Regions from separate parts of the Romboutsia sp. Marseille-P6047 genome, predicted to be linked through region 3. Evidence: riboswitches for the same ligand, from Rfam matches in the RefSeq annotation. Region 3 holds a riboswitch; each other region holds the start of a gene.
The links. Region 3 has a riboswitch for S-adenosylmethionine ahead of metK (methionine adenosyltransferase). Riboswitches for the same ligand answer to the same signal wherever they lie in the genome.

Region 1: another riboswitch for S-adenosylmethionine. It lies ahead of EIH23_RS03575 (methionine ABC transporter ATP-binding protein); the one in region 3 lies ahead of metK (methionine adenosyltransferase).
Region 2: another riboswitch for S-adenosylmethionine. It lies ahead of EIH23_RS10900 (MetQ/NlpA family ABC transporter substrate-binding protein); the one in region 3 lies ahead of metK (methionine adenosyltransferase).
Region 4: another riboswitch for S-adenosylmethionine. It lies ahead of EIH23_RS12770 (O-acetylhomoserine aminocarboxypropyltransferase/cysteine synthase family protein); the one in region 3 lies ahead of metK (methionine adenosyltransferase).

What each region holds. Positions count from the first base shown of each region.
Region 1 is NZ_UWOT01000002.1:343,050-349,216, forward strand. Features, by position in the region: gene EIH23_RS03545 (sensor histidine kinase) at 1-284, shown strand, start outside; gene EIH23_RS03550 (glycerophosphodiester phosphodiesterase) at 369-1,091, shown strand; gene EIH23_RS03555 (alpha/beta hydrolase) at 1,131-1,892, shown strand; gene EIH23_RS03560 (hypothetical protein) at 1,940-2,161, opposite strand; gene EIH23_RS03565 (hypothetical protein) at 2,284-2,778, shown strand; gene EIH23_RS03570 (hypothetical protein) at 2,928-3,560, shown strand; SAM riboswitch class I at 3,659-3,765, shown strand; gene EIH23_RS03575 (methionine ABC transporter ATP-binding protein) at 3,849-4,820, shown strand; gene EIH23_RS03580 (methionine ABC transporter permease) at 4,807-5,469, shown strand; gene EIH23_RS03585 (MetQ/NlpA family ABC transporter substrate-binding protein) at 5,536-6,167, shown strand, end outside.
Region 2 is NZ_UWOT01000010.1:6,883-13,049, forward strand. Features, by position in the region: gene EIH23_RS10880 (hypothetical protein) at 1-577, opposite strand, end outside; gene EIH23_RS10885 (hypothetical protein) at 820-1,032, opposite strand; gene EIH23_RS10890 (isocitrate/isopropylmalate dehydrogenase family protein) at 1,232-2,227, opposite strand; gene nifV (homocitrate synthase) at 2,243-3,400, opposite strand; SAM riboswitch class I at 3,727-3,832, shown strand; gene EIH23_RS10900 (MetQ/NlpA family ABC transporter substrate-binding protein) at 3,918-4,745, shown strand; gene EIH23_RS10905 (methionine gamma-lyase family protein) at 4,808-6,091, opposite strand.
Region 3 is NZ_UWOT01000011.1:10,792-16,958, forward strand. Features, by position in the region: gene EIH23_RS11390 (M23 family metallopeptidase) at 1-82, shown strand, start outside; gene spoIIID (sporulation transcriptional regulator SpoIIID) at 181-447, shown strand; gene EIH23_RS11400 (rod shape-determining protein) at 547-1,566, shown strand; gene yyaC (spore protease YyaC) at 1,673-2,182, opposite strand; SAM riboswitch class I at 2,510-2,619, shown strand; gene metK (methionine adenosyltransferase) at 2,776-3,981, shown strand; gene recD2 (SF1B family DNA helicase RecD2) at 4,116-6,167, shown strand, end outside.
Region 4 is NZ_UWOT01000014.1:11,151-17,317, forward strand. Features, by position in the region: gene EIH23_RS17005 (hypothetical protein) at 1-452, opposite strand, end outside; gene EIH23_RS12765 (hypothetical protein) at 533-2,299, opposite strand; gene EIH23_RS12770 (O-acetylhomoserine aminocarboxypropyltransferase/cysteine synthase family protein) at 2,531-3,844, opposite strand; SAM riboswitch class I at 3,924-4,031, opposite strand; gene metA (homoserine O-acetyltransferase MetA) at 4,117-5,055, opposite strand; gene EIH23_RS12780 (ABC transporter substrate-binding protein) at 5,155-6,167, opposite strand, start outside.

The DNA of each region.
Region 1 (6,167 bases), on a different contig from region 3:
AAATAGAAATTTATACAATTGAAAATAAAAAAGGATTGGAACTGCATATAAAGGACTATGGAATAGGAATAGCACCACAAGATATTGATAGAGTATTTGACAAAGGTTTTACAGGTGTAAATGGAAGAAAAAGGACTAAATCTACAGGTATAGGACTTTATATAGCTAAGAATATATTAACAAAGTTAAGTCATGATATAAATATAATATCTAAACAAAATGAGTTTACTGATGTAATTATAACATTTTATAATTTATCTGATTACTTTAATACTATTGAATAATATTAATATTTACGGTAAACATCAATTTACATAAATTACGTAATATAAGATTTATTTTATAAGAAGAATAGGAGAATTAAAATTATGGTAAAAAATTTTGCTCATCGTGGATTTAGTGGAAAATACCCAGAAAATACTCTTTTAGCTTTTGAAAAAGCTATTGAGGTTGGTGTAGATGGAATGGAATTTGATGTTCAGCTAACAAAAGATGGAGAAGTTGTCATAATACATGATGAGACTATAGATCGTACTTCTGATGGTACTGGTAGAGTATGTGATTATACATATGATGAATTATTAAAATATGACTTTTCATGGAAGTACAGAGCACAGTTTGGAAAAATAAAATTACCTCTATTAAGAGAATATTTCGAACTAGTAAAGGATACTAACATAATATCCAATATAGAGTTAAAAAATAGTGTATATGACTATGAAAAACTAGAAGAGAAAGTATATGAACTAATAATTGAATATAACTTAAAAGATAAAGTTATTATATCATCATTTAATCATGAAAGTATTATAAGAATGAAAAATATAGATGATAGTATTAAATGTGGATTTTTATCTGATTGCTGGATGATGGAGCCAGGTAAATATACTAAAAATTATAATGTAGAATGCTACCATCCATCAGCATATTATCTTACTAAAGAAAAAGTAAATAAAATACAAAATGAAGGTATAGAAGTTAATGTTTGGTTAGGTAAAGAGAAAGTTAGTTATAAAAAATTAATAGAAATGGGAATAGACTCATTAATATCTGATGATCCTGATGTGATAAAAAAACTTGTAAATAGATAGTTATTTTATACTTAAAAAGGGTAATAGGGAGTAGAGAAAATGAAAGATAGACATAAGCCATTTGTACAAGAAGTAAAGAATTCAGATACTATGATAATATTTATACATGGTATAGTAGAAAGTCCATATCAATTTAGAAATCTTGCTCAAATTGCAATGGATAATAATATATCTGTTTGTGGAGTACTCCTTGCTGGTCATGGAAAAAGTGGAAAAGATTTTGTAAAAAGTAATTTAAATATGTGGAGAACTTCAATTGAAAGGGAAATTGAAAAGTATAAAACTAAATATAAAAATATAATACTAGTAGGACATTCAATGGGGGCATTATTATCTATTGAATTCTATTTAAAGTACAAGCAAAATATAAAATATATTGTTGCAATAGCAACACCGTTATGTATAAGAGTAAAATTTAATATTATAAGAAGCTGTATAAAAATAGCTCTAGGAATAATTCCTAAAGGTGATCTTTTAACAAGATATGCGTATGAAGCTATTAGTGTAAATGAAACAAATTTATTTAATTATATAAAATGGGCACCAAGATACATAGATTTATTTAAGCTAATAATAAAAGTTAGATTAAATTTAAATAATATAGATATACCAATGCTAATATTTCACTCTATGAACGATGAACTTGTAAGTTTAAAAAGTATAAAAATATATAAAAAGAGTTTTAAATACAATAATAAGTTAAATAATAAAAGTATTATAAAATTAGAAAGCTCAGGTCATTTCTATTATGATTATGATGATTTAGAAGTTTTAGAAAGTGAATTTAAATCATTTATATGATGAAATAAAAAAGTATCTTAAAATAAAAATTTTAAGATACTTTTTTATTATATAGATTCTATATATTTTACATTATTTTTATTAATAGAAACTGCACTACCGAGATCTCTTCCAGATAGTGTCAAGAATCCCGCATCTTCGTTTTTATTAAATTTATCCATCCATTCAATTAAAGATGAAAAATTTCGAATACTATCTTTTTCAATTATTCTCGTGAATCCGTTATTATAAGTTATTTTTATTTTATTTATATTTTTCAAAACAATCACACTCCTAGAAGAATTATACCCATATTTTCAATTTATTTAAACATATTACTCTTTATAAGACTAAAAAAGAAAAATATACAAATAATAACTTAAATAAATTATTTATACACAAGGAGGTAAAAATGAAAAGATTAAGCATTTTAGGTATAATATTTACTTTAATGTTAAACTTCAATATGACTGGATGTGCAAAAAGAAATAGTGAAGAAGTTGAAAAAACAACAAATGAAAGTATTCAAAACACACAATCAGAAACTGAAAAAGCAAATGAATTAAGTAAAGATGAGTACAAGGATTTATTAACTAAGAATTATGAAAAATATTTAGAACCTATAGATATAAAGGATGAAAGTGTAGATGATTTACTAGATAATAACAGTAACTTAAATAATGAAGAGTTAATAAAGAATTATGAAAATTTATTATCAGATAGTAAAAATAATATAGAATCATTTAAGAAATCTATAACAGGATTAAAAATAATTGATTCTAAATTACAAGAATTAAATAGTGATTTAATATCATACTCAGATAAAGCAATTGAAATAATAATAAAAAAACAAGATGATTTAAATTTAAAGAAAGAAGATTTATTAAAAGTGATAAAAACTCATTAATAAATTATTTAGATAGAGAATTAGATGACATAGATAATAATGATAATATTGATGATGTTTTAGATAAAATAGAAGATTTATTAGGTATAGATTTAAGTAAATAATTAAAAATAATAAGGAGTACTACATAAAACTAAGGAGGAAGTAAAATGGAATTAAAAAAATTATTAGCACTAGGATTAGCGTTAGGTTTATCAGTAGGATCAGTTGGTTGTACTAATAAAAAGGGTGAAACTACAACAGATAATAACACTAATACAACACAAAATAGCACTACAACACAAGATAATGGGTATTTAAATACAGAGTATGCAAATACTTACTCTGGTCTTTACACTAATAATATATCTCCTTTAAATAATTATGCAATGTATAGTAGTGTAGATGAAGTAAATAACGCTTATAAAACTAAAGAATACCCTGGTAATGAAAAATATTTATCAGAAGTAAAAGCAGCGTATCAAGATAGTAAAGAAAAATTACAAGCTTTTGTTAATGGATTAAAAAATGATGCAAAAACTGATGATGCAAAATTAAAAGAAGCAAATCAAGAGCTTATAGATGAAGGTGAAGATTTAATAGAAGAAATAGATGAAAAAATAAGTAGATTAGATACAATTCCTAAAGATGCATACAATAAGAGCCAAGATGAATTTATTAAATTAGTTGATGATACAACTAAAGTTGAAAATGATGTTAGATCTGAGTTTGATAAAATGATAAAAGATATGAATAATATGTTAGGAATAGATACTACATCTAATAATGGAAAAAACAAATAGTCTAAAAAGTGTGCAAAATAAAAATATTCAGAAAATATATTGACATATGGAAAAAAAAACTATAATATATAAATCATAGAAGTACAAAATAAAATAATTCCTTATCAAGAGAGGTGGAGGGACTGGCCCGATGAAACCCAGCAACCAGTATATTTTATATACAAGGTGCTAAATCCTGCAATTCATAAGAATTGAAAGATGAGTATAAACTGCTTACAAAAGCCTGAGTTTATACTCAGGCTTTTTAAATTTAAAGCGTTAATTGAATTATATTTGGGAGGAGTAAATATGATAAGCATTAAAAATGTAAACAAATATTATGGTGATACTAAGGTTTTGAATAATGTTAATATGGAAATTAAAAATGGGGAAATTTTTGGAATTATTGGCCATAGTGGAGCTGGAAAGTCAACGCTGCTTAGATGTATAAATGGCTTAGAGGACTATCAAGAAGGTTGCGTACTTGTAGGAGAGAAAGAAGTCAAATCATTAAAAGGAGAGGGACTTAGATTACTTAGAAAAGATTTAGGAATGATATTTCAACACTTTTCACTATTAGAAAGAAAGACGGTATTTGAAAATGTAGCCTTACCATTAGAATGTTTTAAATATTCTAAGAAAGAAAAAGAAGAAAGAGTAAAGGAATTATTAGACCTAGTAGGTTTAAGTGATAAAAGTAATATTAAACCAAGAAACTTAAGTGGAGGTCAAAAGCAAAGAGTAGCAATAGCAAGAGCATTAGCATTAAATCCAAAGGTTCTTCTTTGTGATGAAGCAACTTCAGCATTAGACCCAAATACTACAAAATCAATACTTAGTTTATTACAAGATATAAATAAAAAGTTTGGAATAACAATTATTATGGTAACTCACCAAATGGAAGTTATAAAGCAAATATGCACAAGAGTAGCAATAATGGAAGATGGTGAAGTTTTAGATATAAATGAAACAGAAGAAGTTTTTTTTAATGATAGTAAAGCACTTAGTAAGTTAATTGGGGAAGAAAATATAATTTTACCAAAAGGAACTAATATAAAAATATTATTCCCTAAAAATGTTTCTAACAGTTGTGTCATAACAAGTATGGCTAGAAATTTAGATATAGATTTCTCAATCGTATTTGGAAGGTTAGAGAAATTCAGAGATGAAATATTAGGGTCATTAATTATAAATGTATCTTCAGAATATGGAGATAGAGTTAAAGCATACTTAGAAAGTGAAGGGCTAAGATGGGAGGAGATAAACAATGAATCAAACTAGTTTAAGTACATTTTTAACAGAAATTTTAGGAGAAGCGTTCTTAGAAACATTATACATGATATTAGTACCAACAATACTTGCAACAATAATTGGATTTATATTAGCAATAACATTAGTTGTAACAAAGCCAAATGGATTAAAGCCTTGTAGTTTAATATATAAAGTATTAGGATTTATAGTTAATATTTTTAGAAGTTTCCCATTTATTATACTTATAGTTGCTTTAATTCCATTTACAAGACTAATAGTTGGCACATCAATAGGAGAAGAAGCTGCAATAGTTCCTATAACTGTTGGTGCAGCTCCATTTATAGCTAGAATAATAGAGAGTGCATTAAATGAAGTTGATTATGGATTAATAGAAGCTGCAAAATCATTTGGAGCTACTAAAACTCAAATAGTATTTAAAGTAATGATAAAAGAAGCAATGCCTTCTATTGTGTCAGGAATAACATTATCAGTAATTTCAATACTAGGATATACTGCAATGGCAGGTGCTGTTGGGGCTGGTGGACTTGGAAATGTAGCGCTTACTTATGGACATCAAAGATTTGATACAGCAGTAATGATTTACACAGTAATAACTCTTATAATAATTGTTCAAATAATACAAAGTTTAGGAAATTTAGCTTATAAAAAACTAAAATAGTATATAATAGGGGGATAAAATTATGAAATTAAAAAAATATTAGGATTAGGTTTGGGATTAGTGATAATGACATCAGTAGTGGGATGCTCCTTAGGTGAGAATAGTAGCAAAAAAGCAGATGCATCAGAAGATAAAACAATAGTTGTAGGTGCATCATCAACTCCTCATGCAGAAATACTAGATGCAATAAAACCTCTAGTAGAAGAAAAAGGATATAAATTAGATGTGAAAATATTTGATGATTACGTATTGCCAAATACAGCTTTATCTGAAGGGGCTTTAGATGCTAACTATTTTCAGCATATTCCATATTTAGAAGAAACAGTAAGCCAAAAAGGATATGATTTAACTTACTCTGTTAAGGTACATCTAGAACCAATGGGAGTGTACTCAAATAAACTAAAATCATTAGGTGAGTTAAAAGATAATTCAAAAATAGCAATACCAAATGACCCTACTAATGGATCAAGAGCTATACAATTATTAGCTGATAATGGATTAATAAAGGTTGATAATAAAGAATTATTAACAGTAAAAGATATATCTGAAAACAATAAAAATATAGAGTTTATAGAAGTAGAAGCAGCTCAACTTCCAAGCGTATTGCAAGATGTAGATGCAGCTGTAATAAATACAAATTATGCATTAAGCGCAAACTTAAATCCAACAGAGGATGCTATAGCAATAGAATCTTCAGA
Region 2 (6,167 bases), on a different contig from region 3:
TAAATGCTCTACTATTAAAAATATATTTTCCACCAATTTGAGTGTAATATTCTCCTGTTGAATCATAAATATCTTTAACTCTTTGAGTTAGATTTTTATGATAATATCTAAGTTCTTTAAATTCAGCTTTTAATTTATCAGCTGTCATCCAAACTTTGTTAGATGTTATATCAGCTAACTTAATATTTTCAAACTTTATATCATTTCTTTGTCCATATACATAAATTTCAGCTAATATCTCTTGTAAATTTTCATTAGTAAGATTATGCTTAAGCTTTAAATATGTTATAGCACCCATTGAATCTATACCTTTATCTTCAAGCTTTTCTTGATTTATTAGAGCATCTAAAGGCTGTCTTTTTATATATATATAATTTGCATCATCAAGTATATATTTACCTCTTAGATACTTAGCAGGCTTATATATTACAAGTATAGGACTATATTCTCCATTAATTTCCTCATTATTATAATCTAATATATCTTCTCTGCTATTAAGATTGTACTCACTAGAAATCATACCATATCTTGATTTTTCTTTTAAGGAATACATATTTTCACTTTTTATGTAATCCATTATGTCCTTTACGTAATCTTTATCAACTATATGAGTTCTATCATAAGTGTTATTAATATAATTACTTATTTGTTCTTCTTTAATTTTATTTATTTCATCTATATTTATTAAAAGTGCCGCACAAAGAGTTCTAAATTTAGCTTCTATATTAGTTATATCTGATTTTATATAAGCCTGAACATGATTTAAATTTTCCTCACTCTTTATACTTATAATATCCTTGCAAATCTGATCAATTGATATTAAGCAATTTTCATCAAATATATATTTGTTAATATTCTCTTTAATTGTTCAATATTAGAGTATATTCTTATATAATCACTTAATAAGTGTAATTTACTTTCTAATATTTCTTTTGGTATATTTATATTTAATTCATTTTCTTTAACACATAATCTTAAATCCCTATCATTGATTATATCTACTATATTATTTACTTTAACCTCTTCTGTCATTTTACCTCACCTTACTGCTCTAATTTAAAACTATGTATAATTATAACATGAATTTTATTCACATATAGATATTAATTGATTAAAAGCATTTTATTTTTATATAATTTTCATTTAACAGAAGGTTTTATTAACTATAATTTTATTATGTAAACAAATCAAAAAGAGCTAACTCTTTCTTGATATAGCTCTTAATATAATTCTATTTGATGTGTTTACAAATTTCCTCTACAAACTCTTGTGTAGTTGCGCTTCCCCCTAAATCAGAAGTCATTACTTTTCCTTCCATAAATACATGCTTAAGTGCATTTTCAATTTTTATAGCTTTATCTTGTTCGCCTAAGTATTTAAGCATCATAACTGCGGATTGAATAATTGCTGTAGGATTTGCTTTATTTTGATTCGCAATATCTGGTGCACTTCCATGAACTGCTTCAAATACAGCATAATCTTTTCCTATATTTGCGCCAGGTATTATTCCTAATCCACCTACTAATCCTGCACATAAATCAGATAGTATATCTCCATACAAATTAGGCATTACCATCACATCATATTTTTCAGGATTTAATACTAAATTCATAGCAGCAGCATCTACTATTAAATCGTTATATTCAAAATCATGTTTTTCACATATACTTCTAAATATATTTAAAAATAGACCATCTGTTAACTTCATTATATTGGCTTTATGAACACAAGTTAATTTATTTCTATTATTATCATTAACATAATCACAAGCAAATTGAATTATTCTTTTAGAAGCTTCTTTAGTTATTATTTTTATGCTTTCAGCACCATACTCCCCTAATTTGTGTTCTATTCCTGTATATAAGTCTTCTGTATTTTCTCTAACTATAACTAAATCTACATCTTCGTATCTTGATTTAATACCTTTAAATGTTTTTATCGGTCTTAAATTCGCATATAAGTCTAATTCCTGTCTTAAAGTTACATTGACACTTCTAAATCCTTTACCTATAGGAGTGGTTATTGGTCCCTTTATTGCAACCTTATTTTTCTTTACAGTATCTATTACATGTTTCGGTATAGGTGTATTGTATTTTTCTATTGCATTTTTACCTGCAATAACTTCTTCCCATTCTATATTTACACCTGTAGATTCTACTACCTTAACCATAGCCTTACATATTTCTGGTCCTATACCATCTCCTGGTATTAAAGTAATTTTATACATTTTAATTTCCTCCAATTAGTTTTTATTTATATATTTTTTAATATCTTGATATATTTGTACTAACTCCTTATCGAATAAAGTTCTTTTTGCTCTTATAGATAATGCTCTTACAGCTTCTAACATCATACTAGCTTCTTTTTCATTTAAATTTATTCCATATTCCTTAAATTTATTTACAATAGCTGCTTTTCCAGAATGTTTACCTATTACTATTTGTCTTTCAAGACCAACTTCTTTTGGATCGAATGCTTCATAATTAGTTGGGTTTTTTATCGCTCCGTCTGCATGAATACCAGATTCATGTTTAAACATGTTATCTCCTACTATAGCTTTCCACTTTGGTAATTCTCTTCCTGATGCATTAGAAACATACTCTGATATATATTTAAACTTTGTTGTATCTACATTTACTTCATATTTATAAACGTATTTTAAAGCCATTAAGACCTCTTCTAATGCAGCATTCCCAGCTCTCTCTCCTAAGCCATTTACAGTAACACCAATATGATTAGCACCTCCAAGAACACCCGCTATTGCATTAGCCGTAGCCATTCCAAAATCATTATGTGTATGCATTTCTATATCAAACTTAGTTTTATTGTATAATCCAAATATAATATCTTTTATGGCAAATGGTTCCATTACACCTACAGTATCACAATATCTAAATCTATTAGCTCCAGCTTGCTTTGCTAATTCTATAAATTTAACTAAAAAATCAAAATCTGCTCTAGATGCATCTTCACCATTAACAGAAACATATAATCCATTTTGCTTTGCAAATTCTACTGCTTTTACCATATTTTCTAAAACCCATTCTCTCGAAGTTTTTAACTTATGTTGTATGTGTATATCAGATACTGATACAGAAATAGCAACTGCATCTACACCACAATCTATAGAATTTTCTAGATCTGTAATCACTGCTCTATTCCATGCCATAATACTGGGTTTTAAGTTTCTTTTACATATAGACTTTATCACTTCTTTCTCATCTCCACCCATAGCAGGTATTCCTACTTCTAATTGATTTATACCTAAATCACTTAACATTTCTGCAATTGCTATTTTTTCATGATTAGCAAAAACTACACCTGCTGTTTGCTCTCCATCTCTTAATGTTGTATCAACTATACTTACTCCCTTAGAATGTTTTTTGTCAATAACACACATAAAATCCCCCCTTATTTATATCATTAAATTTTATACTAGCTGCATAATTTATTTAATAAATTTCATTTTATTATTTTTATAAGTTAGATTTTAAATCTTTTTATATATTATATTCGTTATTTTTCAATGTTGCATTAATTTTATAATATTTATTAAATTAATCAAAAATGAAAGTTTTTATATACATATTTCATATTCAATAAAATTTTATTTATTAATATGTCTTATAGCTCAAAATTTCATCAAATTTAATTTATATTCAGAAAAATCTAAAAAGTTATTTACAATTTGATTAATTTATATTAATATAAATATAAATTAAATAAGCCTTATCAAGAGAGGTGGAGGGACTGGCCCTTTGAAACCCGGCAACCAGTATATTTCTTATATACATGGTGCTAAATCCTGCAGCACATAGCTGGAAGATAAGTATAAACTGAAGTTAACCTGAGTTTATACTCAGGATTTTTTTATATTTTTTAGGCTTATTTCATAATAAACTTAAGGGGGATCTTATATGAAACTTAAAAAATTATTTAACAAGAAATTATTAGGAGTCGTGTTATCTTTAACACTAGGTATCTCAGCTGTAGGGTGTTCAACTAAAAGTAATGTATCAAGTAAAAATGATAAAACAATAGCTGTTGGCGCTATGCAAGTTCCAGGTACAGAATTATTTGAACATCTAAAATCTGAAGTAGAAAAAGAAGGTTATGAACTTGAAATAGTAACATTTAATGACTATACTACTCCAAATACAGCATTAGCTGATAGTGAGATTGACGCTAATTTATTCCAACATAGACCATATTTAAATGAATCTATAGAAAAGCAAGGATATGATTTAACAGATGTGGTAAGACTATATGAAGTTCCTCTACAAGCATACTCAAATAAAATAAAATCTTTTGATGAATTAAAATCTGGAGATAAGTTTGCAATACCTAATGATCCAACAAATGGATCTAGAGCCTTAAAAATATTAGAAGATGAAGGAGTAATAAAATTAAAGGAAGGTGTAGAACTATCTTCTGCAAAAGATATAATTGAGAATAAAAGAAATATAGAATTTATAGAAGCTGACGCTAGTCAATTGCCTTCATTATTACAAGATGTAGATGCTGCATTCATAAATGGTAATTTTGCTGCTGCTGCCGGATTAGATGCAAATAAACAAAGTATATACTCTCCAGAAATAGACGGTACATACGAAAATGTATTAGCATGCAGAACTGAAGACTTAAATAGTGAAAAAATAGAAATATTAAAAAAGATTTTAACATCTGATGAGTCTAGAAGCTTCTTAAAAGAACATTATAAAGGTATAATAATTCCTACATTTTAAATATAACTAAAAATAGCTCCTACATGTTATTTAACATAATAGGAGCTATTTTATATAATTTATTATTTATTTTTCGCTTTTTTCATAGACTGAATTGCTTTTAATGTACCCATCTTAGAATGATCAAATGTAAGTCCACCTTGGAAGTATACATTATATGGAGGTCTTATAGGAGCATCTGCACTTAATTCTATTGAAGATCCTTGTATGAATGCACCTGCTGCCATTATTACTTCACTGTCATAACCTGGCATTGCCCATGGCTCTGGTCTAACGTAAGAATCAACTGGAGCTGCAGCTTGTACTCCTTGACAGAAGCTTATAACTTCATCAGCATTATTAAGCCTAACAACTTGAATTATATCACTTCTTAAATCATCATATTTTGGAAGTACGTCATATCCTAATTTTTCAAATGCTCTTGCACAGAATATAGCACCCATTACAGCTTGAGAGGTAACATATGGTGCCATGAAAAATCCTTGAAGAACTGTTCTTGTAGTTCCAAATGTAAGTCCACATTCTTTACCTATTCCTGGAGTTGTTAATCTATATGATATCATTTCAACTAATTCTTTCTTACCAGCGATATACCCACCTGTTAATGCAAGACCACCACCTGGGTTTTTAATTAAAGAACCAGCCATTATATCTACGCCAACTTCTGTAGGCTCTTTTGTATCTAAAAATTCTCCATAACAGTTGTCAACCATAACTATTATATCTTTATTGATTGATTTTACAGTTTCTACAGCTTCTTTTATATCTTCTATTGTAAGAGATTTTCTCCAAGCGTATCCCTTAGACCTTTGTATCATTACAAGCTTAGTTCTATCATTTATTTTATTTTTTATACCTTCTAAATCTATATTTCCATCCTCTAAAAAGTCAACTTGATCATATGTAACTCCAAACTCTTTTAAAGATCCTTTTTCTTCCCTTATACCTATAACTCCTTGTAGGGTATCATAAGGTGCACCAGTAACTGAAAGTATTTCATCACCTGGTCTTACAATACCTTGTACACATAGACTTAATGCATGAGTTCCATTTACTATTATCGGTCTAACTAGTGCATCTTCTGCTCCAAATACATTTGCAAATATTTCTTCTACTTTTTCACGACCTATGTCATTATATCCGTAACCAGTAGTCCAGTTAAAGTGATTATCACTTAAATGAGCTTCCTGCATTGCCTTTAATACTTTATATTGATTAAATTCTCTTATTTGTTTTAGTTTTTCAAACTGAGGTTCTATGTCCTTCATTACTTCTTCTGCTAATTCAAAAGTTTCATTATCAAGTCCATAAAATCCTTTTAGTAGATCTTTAGTTTCATTAAGCATTTTATTCCACCTGTCTTTTTGTTTAATTTTAACATTAGAATTTTACCATATCACATATATTACTGCAAGTTTATAC
Region 3 (6,167 bases):
AGAGTGTAAAGAAGAAGAGCATATACATGTAGAAGCTTATGAAGGCGAAAACTCTATAGATCCAATGTCTTTAGTAAATTAAAAAATATAACAGGCTTAATCATTTTGATAAAGTCTGTTATATTTTTTTTTATTTTTACATATATATCATTAAGGCTGGTATATGAGGGAGGGGAAATTTTGAAATCGCATATAGAGGAAAGAGCCATAATCGTAGCAAAATATATACTAGAGAAAAATACTACTGTAAGACAAACTGCCAAAACTTTTGGAGTAAGTAAAAGTACCATACACAAAGATGTAACTGAACGATTAGAAGAAATAAACCCATCTCTAGCAAAAGAGGTTAAAAAGGTTTTAGAAAAAAATAAATCTGAAAGACATATAAGGGGAGGTTTAGCAACAAAGCTAAAATATGAGAAAGAACACAAAAAAGATGTAGGATAAAACCTACATCTTTTTCTTGACTAAATTATGAAATTTGTATATCTTGTATCTAGGAGTATAAGATATACAAAAGTAGAAAGACAAAGAGGAGTTGAAAATATGGCTAGAGTTGATATAGGTATAGATTTAGGGACGGCAAATGTAATAGTTTATGTAAGTGGAAAAGGTATAGTTTTAGAAGAACCATCTGTTGTAGCTATAGATAAAAGAACTAATTCAGTATTAGCAGTAGGTGAAGAAGCTAGAAGAATGATAGGTAGAACACCAGGTAATATAGTTGCTATAAGACCATTAAGAGATGGTGTAATATCAGACTATGATGTTACTGAAAAAATGTTAAAGTACTTTGTTGAAAAAGTGGTAGATAAAAAAGGATTCGGAAGATTTTTTATGCCAAGAATAATGGTATGTGTTCCAACGGGCGTTACAGAAGTTGAGAAAAGAGCCGTAGAAGAAGCTACACGTTTAGCTGGAGCAAGAGAGGTTTATATAATTGAAGAGCCAATAGCAGCAGCAATCGGAGCTGGAGTAGATATATCTCAACCAAATGGAAATATGGTAATAGATATTGGAGGAGGTACTGCTGATATAGCAATTATATCTCTAGGAGGAGCTGTTGTAAGTACATCTATAAAAGTTGGTGGAGATAAATTTGATGAAGCTATAGTAAGGTATATAAAAAAACAAAAGAACCTTCTTATAGGAGAAAGAAGTGCAGAAAAGCTAAAGATTGAAATAGGTACTGCAATGAAATTAGAAGAAGAAAGATATATGAAAGTTAGTGGAAGAAACTTAATTACAGGTCTTCCAGAATCTATGAAAATATCTTCTGCTGAAATACTAGATGCAATTAGTGAATGTATAGAACAAATATTAGTAGCTACACGTTTTGTACTAGAACAAACGCCACCAGAGTTGGCTGCAGATATAAGTGATAGAGGGATTATAATGACAGGTGGAGGCTCTTTATTAGACGGTTTAGATAAGAGAATTGAAGAAAGCACAGGAATAAAGGTAATTGTAGCTGAAGATGCATTATCTTGTGTTGCAAAAGGAACTGGAAGCTCATTAAGTTCATTAGATTTATTAGAAACGGGTGGGACGTTTAAAAAGAGATAATTAAATATTATTTTAAGATTATTAAGATATAAAAAATGAACTCTAGAAATAAACTAGAGTTCATTTTTTATTATATAATTTTAAGTATATTGATACCGGTTACTTTTTAAGTAGCAAGAAGTAAAGAAAGAGCTATAGTTTCTGATAGTTCTAAGACAAAGCTAAGACGAACATTATTAAATGAAAATCTATTGCTTTCATCAATCTTATCTACTATACCTACTATTGAGTAACTTCCAACTTGAGGTAGTTTTTTACCAACACCTTTTCCAGGTAAAATAGGACCTTTTCTAATTTGTATATTACCTATACTATTTTTAGCTCCTAGGCAAGCATCTATAGCTAGAAACTCTCCTTTAGGATGAAGATTTTTTATTTCTTCAATTGACTCGTATATATTTAAAGCATGAATAGGATTATCTAAAGTACCGTAAACAGGGTATTTAAAATCGCTATTTTTTAGCATAGTTCCAACTAAAGGGCCAAGAGCATCACCTATAGCCCTATCTGTTCCTATACAAATAACAATAGTATTTTCGTTTATAATATCTTTTAGTATTAAGCTTAACACTTGAGCTACATTTTCTTTTTTATAATTTACTTTAGCTAAATACATAGGAACACCTCCTTCAAAAATATATGAATATATAATCTAAAAAATGCCTAACCTTAAGTTTTAATAACGCATCATATTATAATATAAAGTAAATTTTAAATAATTACCCTACTATATATTATATAGATAAAATCACAAAAACTTGTTATTTTTAAATAACAATTACTGACATATAAAACTATATATCCTTGACATTAAATTAAAAAAATAGTAATATATATCTAAAGAAAATAGTAATATATATCTAAAGTTAATAATTAAAATAAAAAAAGAAAATATTATTAATAAGGATAAAAACGACTCATAATAAATATGAAAATATTTATTACCTTATCAAGAGAGGCTGAGGGATAGGCCCTATGAAGCCCGGCAACCGCCCCAAAAGGGAAAAGGTGCTAATTCCTACAAGATTTTTTATAAGTCTTGAAAGATGAGGTTAGTTAATTAGTACATTAAATGTGTAATGATTAACCTCTTCTTGTATAAGGAGAGGTTTTTTTAATTGAAAAGATTAATAGTTCAATTAATATAAACCCCTACAATTTATACAAAATAAAAAAATATAATTTATTAAATTAAAGGGAGGATATAAAATGGCAAGACATTTATTTACATCAGAATCAGTTACAGAAGGGCATCCAGATAAGATCTGTGATCAAATATCAGATGCAATACTAGATGCATTATTAGAAAAGGACCCATTATCAAGAGTAGCTTGTGAAACAACTGTTACAACAGGTTTAGTTTTAGTTGCGGGTGAAATAACTACATCAGCATATGTTGATATTCCAAAATTAGTAAGAAGTACAGTAGAAGAAATAGGATATACAAGAGCTAAATTTGGATTTGACTGCAATACTTGTGCTGTAATTACATCTATAGATGAGCAATCAGGAGATATAGCTATGGGTGTTGATGAAGCTTTAGAAAATAAGGTTGGAGAAGTTACAGAAGAGGAAATTGAAAATGTTGGTGCAGGAGATCAGGGAATAATGTTCGGTTTTGCATGTAATGAAACTGAAGAATTAATGCCACTACCAATATCATTAGCACATAAATTAGCTAGAAGATTAACTGAAGTTAGAAAATCTGGATTACTAGATTACTTAAGACCTGATGGTAAAACTCAAGTTACAGTTGAATATGATGGAACTAAAGCTATTAGAGTTCATACAGTTCTTATATCTACTCAACATTCAGAAGATATAGATAATGATACAATAAGAAGAGATTTAATAGAGCATGTAATTAAACATGTTATACCAGCTGAATTACTTGATGAAGAAACTATGATATATATAAACCCAACAGGAAGATTCGTTATAGGAGGTCCTCAAGGGGATACAGGTCTTACTGGTAGAAAAATAATAATAGATACTTATGGAGGATATTCTAGACATGGTGGTGGAGCATTCTCAGGAAAAGATCCAACTAAAGTTGATAGATCAGCAGCTTATGCTGCAAGATATGTTGCTAAAAATATAGTAGCAGCAGGACTTGCTGAAAAGTGTGAGATAGAGTTAGCATATGCTATAGGTGTTGCTAAGCCTTTATCAATATTTATAGATACATTTGGTACTGGAAAAGTTTCAGAAGAAGCATTAGTTGAATTGGTAAATAAAAACTTTGACTTAAGACCAGGAGCAATTATAAGAGATTTAGATCTAAGAAAACCTATCTATAAACAAGTAGCAGCTTATGGACACTTTGGAAGAAATGACTTAAACTTACCATGGGAAAGAACTGATAAAGCAGAAACATTAAGAAAACAAGCATTAGAATGTGAAATGATGAAATAGATAAATAGCACAAAGGGCATATTTAAGATATGATATATCTTTTAATGTGCCCTTTATTTTATTGTTTATAAAATGTATAATAGTTACAAATTAGGTGTATGATAAAGACACTATTTGTTTGTAGGAGAAGTGATATGGAAAGAATAGAAGGAATGATAAGTGACATAGTATTTAAAAATGAAGACAATGGATATACTATAGCTCATTTGGCAAATAGTATGGATGAAATTGTAATCGTTGGATGTATGCCAACTTTATCAGTAGGAGAGAGCATAGAAGTAGAAGGAAAGTGGGTAAATCATAAAACTTATGGAACTCAATTTGAAGTAAGTAAATTTATGCCGGTTACACCAACATCTCTAGAAGGTATATATGCATATTTAGCATCTGGAATGATACATGGTATAGGTGAGAAAATGGCAAAGAGGATTATTGATAAATTTGGTGTGAATACACTAGATATAATACAAAATAATCCAGAACGTTTAGAAGAAGTAGAAGGCATAGGTGGAAAAAAATTAAAACAAATAGTAAAAAGTTATGAAGAAAACAGAGAACTTCGAAATATAATAATAGAACTATCTCCATATGGTATAACTCCTAATTACTGCTTAAAAATATACAAAAGATATAAAAATAAATCGATAGACATTATTAATAAAAATCCATATAGACTGGCAGAAGATATAAGAGGAATTGGATTTAAAATAGCAGATGAAATTGCTAGCAAAATTGGTATAGATAAATATTCAGAAGATAGAATATGTCAAGGCATATTATATGCTTTAAATCAGTCATTGAGTAGTGGTCATACATATTTACCGAAGGATATTTTAATTCAAGAATCTAAAAAAATATTAGATGTAGACGAGTCTATGATAGATAATTGTATTATGGGGCTAGCTTATGATCAAAAAGTACATATAGAATTATTAAATAATAATCAGTTAGTTTATCTAATGCCATATTATATGTCAGAAAATGGTGTATGCAAGCAAATAATTAAATTATCTCAAAGTGAAGTTGATGATTTAAACATTGATATAGATGAAGAAATTAGACTTTTAGAAGAAGAGGAAAATATAAAATTAGCTAATAATCAAGTATTAGCGGTTAAAGAAGCTATAAATACAGGTGTTTTAGTTATAACTGGAGGACCAGGGACTGGTAAAACTACGACTATAAATACTATAATAAAAATCTTTGAAAATAATAAAAAAAGGGTAGTATTAGCAGCACCTACAGGTCGTGCAGCAAAGAGAATGAGTGAGACGTCTCAAAGAGAAGCAAGAACTATACATAGATTATTAGAAATGGGATTTGCTACTGATAGTGATGATTTAATGTTCTTAAAAAATGAAGAAGATCCAATTAATGCAGATGTTGTAATTTTAGATGAAGTATCAATGGTAGATATACTATTGATGTATAGTGTACTACGGGCGATAAAGCCTGGAACACGGGTTATATTAGTTGGAGATAGCGATCAGTTACCTTCAGTTGGAGCCGGAAATGTTTTAAAAGATATAATTGATTCTAAGGTAATAAATGTAGTTAAGTTAAATGAAATATTTAGACAAGCTCAAGAGAGTATGATAGTAGTTAATGCACATAAAATAAACAAAGGTGAACCATTATATTTAAATGCAAAGGGTAAAGATTTCTTCTTTATAAAAAGAAATACAAATGAAGAAATCCTAGATGAGATAGTAGAAATTGTAAGTGAGAGGTTACCTAGATTTTATAAATTTGATAAATTGAAAGATATACAAGTTTTAGCATCTATGAGGAAGGGGGACGTAGGTGTTACTAATCTAAATATAGCTCTTCAAAAAAGTCTTAATAAGCCTGAAAAGTTTAAAGTTGAAGAGAATTTTGCTAAAAGGATATTTAGAGTCGGCGATAAGGTAATGCAAGTAAAAAACAATTACACTAAAAAGTGGGAAAGTGAAGATAAGCAAGATAGTGGGGAAGGTATATATAATGGAGATATTGGATATATCTATCATATAGATAAAGAAAACAAGAAAATTTATGTTATATTTGACCAAATAAAGATAGTTGAATATACATATGATGAGCTGGATGAATTAGATCATAGTTTTTGTACTACTATTCATAAAAGCCAAGGAAGTGAATTTCCAGTAGTTGTTATACCGATATCATGGGCACCTCCTATGTTATTA
Region 4 (6,167 bases), on a different contig from region 3:
TGCCCAAAATTTCCGGATATTTCTCCAAAATAAACTCCAGAATCTAGAGTTCTTAGCATATCACCAGTTATAGAACCTACTAAAAATTTAATAAACCATCCCACGACTACTGCGTATCCTACAGCTATACCAAATGCTCCTAGAACTGGAATTATTCCAAATACACTTCCTCCTTTATATCCTCTAGATTTCATTGCATAATCAAAAGATCCTATAGGACCAGTTTGAGTCATTCTCCCAAATGCAAACTCTTCTATAAGACCTGTATATCCTAATAATACAACAAATAATAAATACGGTATAAGAAATGTTGCTCCTCCAAATTGACCTACTCTATATGGAAACATCCATATATTACCCATACCTACCGCTGAACCTACACACGCAAGTATAAATCCTAACTTAGATGTAAATCCATCCCTATTTATTAATATTCTACTTTTATTTGACATAACTCACTCCCCTTTATAAAATATAATATTAAATAAATATTCATTAAAATACCATATTTATACCCCTATCATTTTAACTTTTAATTTTGAGTCATATCTAAAAAATCAAATAAGGTAATAGTATTTTCTGGAACAAAGCTATCAAGTCTTTCCTTTGCTAATGATATATACCATGATTTATCAAGATTTTCAGGTACTTCTTTATCTTTAATATTACTATTATCTATAAATACTCTATCTGGAGTATAACTTATTTTTTCTAACTTATTATCACCCTTCATCTTCATAATAGGATAATCAAAGTATCTTTTACTAGCAAATACCCTAAGTACTTTTAAATTTATATTTTCATCTCCATGTACTGCATGGCTATATTTTCCCGTTATTTTTACGCACTTTTGAAACTCTATAAGCTTATTACAATTATTAATTGTATCTTCAATATCAATATTATTAATTAATTTTTCTTTTATAGCTTTATTAACTATTGGTAAATCATTATCTATTATGCTCAATTTTTTTACATAAGCACCTTTGCTCTTTACCTCTCCATTTTCTTTGATGTATACATAATTATTAACGTCTTTTTGTATTATTTTTTTAATAAAATCGTGTTCAAGTTCCATTTTAGTTCTTTCACACCAAGTTTTACATATTTCTAAATATCTATTAACATCTTCTTTAGAATTAAACTTAAACATAACACCATCTGTATTTCCTTGTATAAACTGAGCATTATCCTTAAATTCTAATTCAACTTTTTCTATAAGATCTAATAATAAAAGTTGACCATTTACACAAATAGCTGTTCCTTGTCTTGGGTCATAAAGATCATTAGTTGCATCCATACAAGCTCCATATGCACTATTTAAAACTATTTTCAAAGACTTCTCTATTGGATTTTTCTCTTTTTTTAAATTAAATCTTGTATCTCTTATTTCCTTATATTTATCTGGATTTTTTACATTCCTACTATTAAGGTTATATTCTATCATTATAGATGGATAAAAAGAACTTACATCAGAATTAACAATATAATCTTTAGCCTCATATTTTTTTCTAGCAGAATGAAGTCCTCCCCATCCAAAATCGGTTTCTATTCCATATACAGTGGTTCTTAGATACTTTTTCAAATCTCTATTATTATAATCTTCATACCACTTCTTTATATCATTGTATTTACTAAGCCTTATTGTATCTATTATCTCAAACTCATTAGTATCATTTCTGTCGTAGTTAGGCCTTTTTGCTCCTAATATGTATGCACTTAGCTGAGCCTCTGTTTTATTAAACATAATTTCATCTAAATTAAAATACTCTATAAGACCACGCTGAGCTTCATATTTATAATAAACTTCTTCAAATACTTTTGTAGTCATTCTAACATCATGTAGACAATATGTAGTAAGTTCTTTAATTTCTTCTTCATTTGGATATCTATTTAAATCAAAAGATACTGTACTTTCCCTTATATCTTCTCCCATAAATAATTCAAGCTCTTTTAAACTTCTAAAATTATCATTTATTTCAAAAATATATAATGGGATTTTATGTAAGTTTCTATCAATTTGCCATCCTGATATTTTTTGTTCTATAAGCTTATCTGATACTTCACAAGGATTCAATCCTGCTATAATTGCCTTTAGTATCCATTGATCATATCCTTTTATATTATATCCAACCCAAATTGAATTTTTATTTTTATTATAAACTCTTATAAGTTCATCCCTATTGTTTATTATTGTATGTTCCTTTTTTGTCTTATAATCTTTCATACAACACATCCAAAACCCACCTTTGGATAATACTTCAAAATCTATTATTATACGTCTTTTTTCCTTAGTCATAATCCTTATTCCTTTTATCTTTAATAGTTTTATATTTAGTATTTATATATACTTTATCTAATATTCTTAAACATATTTAGTTTTTTATCTACGTTTTATTTTCAATGTTTCTTTTTATGATTTCCTTCAATATCATCTTCTTATATAATTTATAAAAATATTAACTACTCTAGAAGTTTAATATCTAGTATAGTTACTATTTTTAATGGTAAACTTATATTTGACTATTTTTTAATCAGCAATTTTTTCTAAACAAATTTCGCTTGCTTTTTTTAAACCATTTTCTAAGTCAGCAATTAAATCCTCTACGTCTTCTATACCAACAGATACCCTTATCATATCTGGTGAAACACCTGCTAGTTTTTGTTCTTCTTCATTTAATTGAGCATGAGTTGTACTTGCTGGATGTATAACAAGAGATTTTGCATCGGCAACATTTGCCAGGTGGGAGAAAATTTTTAATGACTCTATAAATACTTTACCAGCCTTGACTCCACCTTTTATTCCAAATGTAAATATAGAACCTGGTCCCTTAGGACAATATTTACTAGCTAGCTCATAATATTTGTTATCTTTAAGGCCAGGATAATTTACCCATGATACTTGTGAGTGATTAATTAGATATTCTGTTATTTTTTTAGTATTACTAACATGTCTATCAAGTCTTAGTGATAAGGTTTCAAGCCCCTGTAATAATAAAAATGAATTAAATGGACTTATACAAGCACCTGTATCCCTTAAAAGTTGGACTCTTAATTTAGTAATGTAGGCTGCTTTACATGCATCTTTTGTGTAGCTCATACCATGATAACTTGAATCTGGCTCCACAAGGACATCAAATTTACCACTACCTTCCCAATCAAAATTCCCAGAATCAATTACAACCCCTCCTATAGACGTTCCATGACCACCTATAAACTTTGTAGCTGAGTGAACTACTATATCTGCACCAAATTCAAAGGGCTTAACTAAATATGGTGTTCCAAAAGTATTATCAACTATAAGTGGTATATTATTTTCATGTGCAATTTTTGCAATAGCTTCTATATCCGCTATATTTATTACCGGATTACCTATAGTTTCAATGTATAAAGCTTTAGTATTTTCATTAATAGCATGCTTAAAATTTTCAGGATTATCGCAGTCTACAAATGTGGTCTTGATTCCAAGTCTTGGCAGCGTTGTAGAAAATAAGTTAAAAGTACCTCCATATAAAGTTCCTGCTGATACTATTTCATCTCCTGATCCTAATATATTTAAAATAGCATAAGTTATAGCTGCTGAACCTGATGCTACCGCAACTGCACCTACTCCGCCTTCTAATAGTGCCATTCTTTGTTCAAAAACATCTGTTGTCGGATTCATAATCCTTGTATAAATATTACCTTCTTCTTTAAGTGAAAATAAGTTTGCTCCGTGTTCAACACTGTTAAATACATAAGATGTAGTTTGATATATTGGCACAGCTCTAGAACCTGTTGTTGGATCTGGATTTTGTCCTCCGTGAACTTGTATTGTATCAAATCCTAATTTTCTATTTCCCATTCTTAATGCCCCCTATAATATATAAAAAAAATAATAAAACCCTCTTTTATAAAAGAGGGCCTAATTTCCAAAGCATACTCTCTTATCTTTCTTATGAATAATACATAAGTAGGAATTAGCACCATATATTTTTAATACTGGTTGCTGGGTTTCATAGGGCCTATCCCTCCACCTCTCTAAATAAGATTTCATTTAAGTTTATTTAATTAAGTATATTGTATTTTACATTATATCATCATGCAACAAACTTATTTATTTTATTTATATAAAATTTATTTTACTTTAACCAAATTAATTCCTATGTCATTAATATTATAAGGTGTATCTTGATATACACAGTAGTTTAGCCAATTTCCAAATACTATATTAGCACTTTCCCTCCAATTAACTCTAGGTATAGAGTTTACATCGTCATTTTCAAAGTAGTACATAGGAATTTCTATTTCAAGACCTTTATTTAAATCTCTAAAGTATTCATTTTTTAAAGTATCTCTATCATACTCTAAATGACCCGTTATAAATATTTGCCTTCTATCATTACTTGCTACTATAAATACTCCAGCTTCCTCAGATTCTGACAATATATCTAATTCTTTTATATTTTCTATATCTTCTCTTTTTATTGATGTGTGTCTTGAGTGTGGAGCATAAAATATATCATTTAATCCTCTTGTCAAATTTTCATACTGGCAGTTATTCCAATGTTTATATACTCCAAATAATTTTTTATCTAAAGTATATTTTTCAATATTATAATGATAGTAAAGTGCAGCTTGAGCCCCCCAACATATATGCATTGTTGAAAATACATTGCTCTTAGTCCACTCCATTATTTCTTTTAACTCATCCCAATATTCAACATCTTCAAATTCCATTTTCTCTACTGGTGCTCCAGTTATAATTAGCCCATCAAACTTTTGATCTTTTACATCATCTATATATCTATAAAATTTTTCTAAGTGTTCTATTGGTGTATGGCTACACTTATAAGTTCTAGTTTGAAGTAATGTTATTTCTACTTGAAGTGGTGTATTTGATAAATACCTTAAAAGTTGATTTTCTGCTTGAATTTTTATAGGCATAAGATTTAATATTCCTATTTTTAAAGGCCTAATGTCTTGTGTGTTAGCCCTTTGTGTATTCATTACAAATATATTTTCATTTGATAGAACTTCAAATGCTGGTAGTTCTTTTGGTATTCTTATTGGCATATAAGCCTTCCCCCTTTTTTATCTCTAGTTTCCTAAGCTCATTTGAATTAAATTATAGCATAAAAATAAGGAAAGATATTTAATCTTCCCTCACATATATTAATCATTTGATTTTATATTTAACCAAACTTCATCATACATCTTTTTAACATCTAATGTAAAATCTGCATAAATTTCACATCTATCCATTATTTCTGAAGTCATATATGCATTTGGATTATTCTTTACTTCTTCTGGTTGCATTTCTCTAGCTTCCTTATTTGGTGTTGTATATCCTATCTCATCTGCTATTCTCAATGCACTTTCTTTATCACTTACAAAATTTATAAACTTCTCCGCAGCTTCTACATTTTTAGCATTTGATGGTATACATAAACTATCAATCCAGAAGTTTGCTCCTTCCTCTGGGACTACATAAACTAGGTTTGGATTTTCTTCTTGAAGATTTAATCCTTCTCCAGACCATATCATATTTATATCACTTTCTCCAGCTGGAATCATTACTGTTCCATTATCTACACCATATATTGGATCAACTAGTTTTCTTTGCTCTAATAATAATGTTTCTGCTTCTTTTAATTCTTCTGGGTTAGTTGAATTTAAAGAATATCCAAGTTTCTTTAACGCTACTCCTATTGTATCTCTATATGTATCAAACATAAATATTTTGCCTTTATATTTTTCATTCCACAATATGTCCCAACTATTTACTTCTTCTTTTACTACATCTTTGTTATATATAAGGCCTACTGTTCCAAACATATATGGAACTGAGTACTTATTACCTGGGTCTATATCTAAATCTAAATAATTTTCATCCATTTGAGATATATTAGGTATGTTATCCTTATTTAACTTCTGTATAAGATTTTTAGAAATCATTCTTGGCATTAATGCATCTGATACTAATATAACATCATATTTAACTGCTCCACTGCTAACTTTTTGATACATTGCTTCCATATCATCAAAAGTTTCCATATTTACTTTTATGCCGTACTCTTTTTCGAATTCTTTTATTGTTTCATCGTCTATGTTTTCTCCATAGTTGAAAAAGTTTATTTCTTCTGTATAATTTTTACTGCATCCTACAAAAGATGTAGCAACAATTA